Linked DNA regions of Magnetofaba australis IT-1. The main gene of each other region encodes a partner of the protein of the gene in region 2 in a complex. Links are inferred from orthologs where the notes say so. Each region holds a gene or a part of one and is shown on either strand. Other genes may lie near its edges.

Evidence for each region. The genes of interacting proteins can lie anywhere in the genome.
Region 1: the proteins of metK (region 2) and groL are in contact, whole or in part, in a cryo-EM structure (PDB 8P4O), measured with the Escherichia coli proteins. The link is inferred for Magnetofaba australis IT-1 from one-to-one orthologs.

The regions. Positions count from the first base shown.
Region 1 is NZ_LVJN01000021.1:53,582-56,654, forward strand. The notes cover bases 1-2,875. They hold groL (chaperonin GroEL), read left to right. Parts: upstream 1-552; coding sequence 553-2,199; downstream 2,200-2,875. Other genes in these bases: groES (co-chaperone GroES), read left to right, coding at 174-467; MAIT1_RS21935 (hypothetical protein), read left to right, coding at 2,581-2,739. Also shown: isoprenoid biosynthesis glyoxalase ElbB, read left to right, coding at 2,894-3,073.
Region 2 is NZ_LVJN01000020.1:359,850-362,926, forward strand. The notes cover bases 63-2,911. They hold metK (methionine adenosyltransferase), read left to right. Parts: upstream 63-829; coding sequence 830-1,993; downstream 1,994-2,911. Other genes in these bases: rapZ (RNase adapter RapZ), read left to right, coding at 63-549; ahcY (adenosylhomocysteinase), read left to right, coding at 2,144-2,911. In the rest of the region: more of rapZ, read left to right, coding at 1-62; more of ahcY, read left to right, coding at 2,912-3,077. UniProt on the Escherichia coli protein: Catalyzes the formation of S-adenosylmethionine (AdoMet) from methionine and ATP.

The DNA.
Region 1 (3,073 bases), on a different replicon or contig from region 2:
ACGCTGGGGAATGCGTGCTTACATAAGCGCCATCAGCACTGCAACCGCGTTCCGGCCCCTGCGCTCCTTGCGCCGCCCGGAGGCGACAAACAAAACACCGTTCTTCCGGCCCCGTTGGCCGGATCGACACACAAAGAATCGACCGAAACAACCCCACTGGAGGCACAGGCGCTATGAGCACCAAATTCCGTCCGTTGCATGATCGCGTTGTCGTCAAGCGCACCGAAGGCGACGAAAAAACCGCTGGCGGCATCATCATCCCCGACACCGCCAAAGAGAAGCCCATCGAGGGTAAAGTGATCGCCGCCGGACCCGGCGCCGTCTCCGAAGAGGGCAAAGTGCGTCCGCTGGATGTCAAAGAGGGCGACCGCGTGCTGTTCTCCAAGTACTCCGGCACCGACGTCAAGATCGACGGCGAAGAGCTGCTGATCATGCGCGAATCCGACATCCTCGGCGTCATCGAGTAAGTCTGCGCGCCGCGCGCCTATCCATTCGTCATCATCTCCCGCCTCGCGCCTGCGCGGCGGGATTCAGAAACAGAGGGAAAGCACTATGTCCGCCAAAGAAGTGAAATTCGGCGAAATCGCCCGCGCCAGCATGCTCGACGGCGTCAACATTCTGGCCAACGCCGTGAAAGTGACCCTGGGCCCCAAAGGCCGCAACGTGGTGTTGGACAAGTCCTGGGGCGCCCCCCGCGTGACCAAGGATGGCGTCTCCGTGGCCAAGGAGATCGAACTGGAAGACAAGTTCGAGAACATGGGCGCGCAGATGCTGCGTGAGGTCTCCTCCAAGACCGCCGACGAAGCCGGCGACGGCACCACCACCGCCACCGTGCTGGCCCAGGCGCTGATCCGCGAAGGCATGAAGTCCGTGGCCGCCGGCATGAACCCCATGGATCTGAAGCGCGGCATCGACGCCGCTGTGGAGGCCGTGGTGGTGGGCTTGAAAGGTCTGTCCCGCGAAGTGGCCAACTCCGATGAGATCTCCCAGGTGGGCGCCATCTCCGCCAACTCCGACCGCGTGGTGGGCGACATGATCGCCGAAGCCATGGACAAAGTCGGCAAAGAGGGCGTCATCACGGTGGAAGAGGCCAAAGGCCTGGAGACCACCCTGGACGTGGTGGAAGGCATGCAGTTCGACCGCGGCTACCTCTCCCCCTACTTCGTCACCAACGCCGACAAAATGCTCTGCGAAATGGATGACCCCTTGATCCTGCTGGTGGAGAAGAAGATCTCCAACCTGCAGCAGATCCTGCCCATCCTCGAAGGCGTGGTGCAATCCTCGCGTCCGCTGCTGATCATCGCCGAAGATATCGAAGGCGAAGCCCTGGCCACCCTGGTGGTCAACAAGCTGCGCGGCGGCCTGAAAGTGGCGGCGGTCAAAGCCCCCGGCTTCGGCGATCGTCGTAAGGCGATGATGGAGGATATCGCTATCCTCACCGGCGGCACCCTGGTCTCCGAAGACGTCGGCGTCAAGCTCGAGAGCGTCACCCTCGATATGCTGGGCACCGCCAAGTCGGTGATCATCACCAAAGAGGAGACCACCATCGTCGACGGCGCTGGCGCCGGGGAGAACATCAAGGCCCGCATCGGCCAGATCCGCGCCCAGATCGAAGAGACCACCTCCGACTACGACCGTGAGAAGCTGCAAGAGCGTCTGGCCAAACTGGCCGGCGGCGTGGCGGTGATCAAAGTCGGCGGCGCCACCGAAGTGGAAGTGAAAGAGCGTAAGGATCGCGTCGACGACGCCCTGCACGCCACCCGCGCTGCGGTGGAAGAGGGCATCGTCCCCGGCGGCGGCGTGGCCCTGCTGCGCGCTCGCGCCAAACTGGACGGCCTGAGCGGCGCCAACGCCGACCAGAACGTCGGCATCAAGATCGTGCGTCGCGCCATCGAAGAGCCCCTGCGCATCATCTCCGAGAACGCCGGTCACGAAGGCTCGGTGGTGGTCAACAAGATCGTTGAGTCCAACGAGACCAACTTCGGCTTCAACGCCGCCACCGACGAGTATGGCGACATGATCGCCGCCGGCGTCATCGACCCGACCAAAGTGGTGCGCAACGCCCTGCAGTCCGCCGCCTCCGTGGCCGGTCTGATGATCACCACCGAAGCCATGGTGGCCGAACTGCCCAAGAAAGACGCCCCCATGCCCGGCGGCGACATGGGCGGCATGGGCGGCATGGGCGGCATGGGCATGTAATTTCGCCCGCTCCCAACGTCGACTTAGAGCGACTTTTCCATCGCCCCCGCGCCCCGTGCGCGGGGGCGATTTTTTTATTTTTTACTTGATTCCAGGCTTTTCCGAAACTTGACGCGCTTGTTGGGAAAAGCGCGCATTTTCCCTCTTTTCACACAGCCAAGAGTGCGGTAAACCTTATACCCGGTCAGCGGGAGAGCGGCCGAAAGAATCCGCTGCGCGTCAGGCCCTTACCACATTTTCCGCGTCTCGAATCGGGACGTGGCGGGGTGGCGAAGGCGGAACGCGTTTGAATCGACCGACGCAACCATATTCTGCGTACGGCGACGCAAGCGGTTCCCAAGGAAATCGTTATTGGGGGAAGAGATGGATTTTGTCAATCTTATGCCCATCGCCCTGTTGGGCTATTTCGTCATCATGGCCATCGTCAAGTCCTTTGACGGCGACCGGGTGGCGGTCTACTTCAAGAACGCCAAGATCAAAACCGGCGAAAAACGTCGCAACGTGTTCGGCGTGAATAATCCCCACTCCTGGATGGATTAATCCACCCAAGACGGGGAAGCCTCGGCTTTCGGGCCACTCCCTGATATCCGTCCCGCCGGTTCGCACAACGCGCTGGACCCCAGGTTGATTGAGCAGCGTCCCCCCATCTGGCGGGATGCATCGCTTCTGTTTATGGTTTTAAGGAGACGGCGGCATGGGCAAGAAGATCGGCGTTGTGCTCTCCGGTTGCGGCGTTTTCGACGGCGCGGAGATCCACGAAGCGACCCTGACGCTGTTCTTTCTGGATCGCGTCGGCGCCGAGGCCATCTGCTACGCCCCCGACATCGCTCAACACCATGTGATCAACCACCTCACCGGCAGTGAGATGGACGAA
Region 2 (3,077 bases):
CACCCCTTGGCTTTGGGCGTGACCGTGCGTGAAGCGGTTGAACGGGAGATCGCCTTCCAGGAGCCGCTGCGGGAGATGGCCGATCTGGTGGTGGACACCAGTAATATGACCCCCCGTGAGCTCAAAGAGCTGCTCGATAAACTCTACGACCATGACGCCATGGGCGAAGATTTGACGGTGTTTTTGCGCTCCTTTGGCTTCAAGCACGGGGCCAACACCGATGCCGATATGGTGTTCGATGGGCGCTTTTTGGCCAATCCCCACTATGATCCGCAACTGCGTCACCTCTCTGGGCTGGATGCGCCGGTGCGCGATTTTCTCGAGCGGGATGACGAAGCGGAGCGTTTTCTGACCCACATGGTCAATCTGTTGGACTATCTAATCCCCCGTTTTCGCGCGGAGCGTAAACGCTATTTGACCATTGATATTGGTTGCACTGGCGGCCGACACCGTTCGGTCTACCTGGTGGAGCGGTTGCGCGACCATCTGAACCAGCATGGTCACGCGGCTCTGGTGCGGCACCGGGATCTGGATCGGCATCACGGTTAGCGAGCTGGCAAAAAAATTGCTAGCAGCACACGATCACGGTTTCCCTGTGAATCTGAGGCGATTTCGCGCTCCCGCCGCCATGGGATGCGGGAAAACCCTTGCCAGCGGCGGTGGAACCTGGAAGCATGCGTCAATCAGGCAACCGCCCGTCGTGATATTTCCACCAGAATGGCCCCCATTTGCGGGGCGTTAGGCGTTCTGGTTCTCTTTCGCGTCGCCCTGAGCGGCGTTCGTTATGGCACGTTTAACACGCTATTCGGCGCACTGGAGAAGACCAACCATGTCCCGTAACTATCTGTTCACCTCCGAATCGGTTTCTGAAGGCCATCCCGACAAAGTCGCCGATCAGGTCTCCGACGCGATTCTCGACGCTCTGCTGGCGCAGGATCCCAAATCCCGCGTGGCGTGCGAAACCATGGTGAGCACCGGCTTTGTCACCCTGGCCGGCGAGATCACCACCAACGCTGTGGTGGACTACCAGAACGTCGCTCGCGACACCATTCGCGAAATCGGCTACACCTCCTGCGACGCCATGGGCTTCGACGCCGACTCCTGCGCGGTGTTCGTCTCCCTGGACAAGCAGTCCGTGGACATCGCCCAAGGCGTCAACGAAGGCGAGGGCATCGACCTCGACCAGGGCGCCGGCGACCAGGGCCTGATGTTCGGCTTCGCCTGCAACGAAACCGAACACCTGATGCCCGCGCCCATCTACTACGCGCACCGTCTGGTGGAGCGTCAGGCGCATGTGCGCAAAAATGGCGCGCTGTCTTGGCTGCGCCCGGACGCCAAATCCCAGGTCAGCTTCCGCTACGAAAACGGCAAGCCGGTGGCCATCGATGCGGTGGTGCTCTCCACCCAGCACGGCCCGGAGATTGAGCATAAGACGCTGACCGAAGCGGTGATGGAAGAGATCATCAAACCGATTCTGCCCGCTGAAATGCTGCATGCGGGCACCGAGTACCACATCAACCCGACCGGTCGCTTCGTTATTGGCGGCCCGGTGGGCGACTGCGGTTTGACCGGTCGTAAGATCATCGTCGACACCTACGGCGGCATGGGTCGCCACGGCGGCGGCGCCTTCTCCGGCAAGGACCCCTCCAAAGTGGACCGCTCCGCCGCTTACATGGGGCGCTATGTGGCCAAGAACATCGTCGCCGCCGGTCTGGCCGAGCGCTGCGAAGTGCAGGTGGCCTACGCCATCGGCGTCTCCAAGCCGATGTCGCTGATGGTGGAGACCTTCGGCACCGGCGCGGTGACCGATGAGCGCATCGCCGAGCTGGTCAAAGAGCACTTCGACCTGCGCGCGGGCTCCATTGTGAAACAGCTGGACCTGCTGCGTCCCATCTACAAGCCCACCGCCGCTTACGGTCACTTTGGCCGTCCCGGCTTCTCCTGGGAGAACACCGACAAGGCCGACGCCCTGCGCCAAGCCGCCGGTCTGTAAGTTTCCTTCAGGAAATCAGAGTTTTCTTGCCGCTCCCGTCATCTCATATGCAGATGGCGGGAGCGGTTTGCGTTACGCTAACCGAATTTCGTCCCGCGTCCAGTGACGGCGCGCCGGGCGTTGCAAACCTTTCAGGGAGCATCCCAAGTCATGAATGAAGCCCTTAACAAAGCCAATCTGGTCGCTGGTCAGGATTACAAAGTCGCCGATATGGCCCTGGCCGAATGGGGCCGTAAAGAGATTCAGATCGCCGAGACCGAAATGCCCGGCCTGATGGCCATTCGCGACGAGTTCCGCGCCGCGCAACCCCTCAAGGGCGCGCGCATCACCGGCTCGCTGCATATGACCATTCAGACCGCCGTGCTGATCGAGACCCTGGTGGATCTGGGCGCTCAGGTGCGTTGGGCCTCCTGCAACATCTTCTCCACCCAGGATCACGCCGCCGCCGCCATTGCCGCTGCGGGCGTGCCCGTCTATGCCTGGAAAGGCGAGACCCTGGAGGAGTACTGGTGGTGTACTGAGCAGGCGCTGGATTGGGGCAATGGCGAAGGCCCCAACATGATTCTGGACGACGGCGGCGACGCCACCCTGTTGGTGCACAAGGGCGCCGAGTACGAAAAAGCCGGCAAAGTGCCCGAGCCCACCGCTGAGGACAGCGAAGAGTGGACCGAGGTGCTCAAGCTGCTGGCCAAGAACTACGCCGAGAACCCCACCAAGTGGACCGAGATGGCCAAGGGGATCAAGGGCGTGACCGAGGAGACCACCACCGGCGTGCACCGTCTGTATCAGATGGAGAAATCCGGTGAGCTGATGTTCCCGGCCATGAACGTCAACGACTCAGTGACCAAGTCCAAATTCGACAACCTCTACGGTTGCCGCGAGTCTCTGCTGGACGGCATCAAGCGCGCCACTGACGTGATGGTGGCGGGCAAGATCTGCGTGGTGTTGGGTTATGGCGACGTGGGCAAGGGTTGCGCGCAGGCCTTCCGCGGCATGGGCGCCACCACCTGGGTCACCGAGATCGACCCCATCTGCGCGCTGCAGGCGGCGATGGAAGGTTACCGCGTGGTGACCATGGACGAAG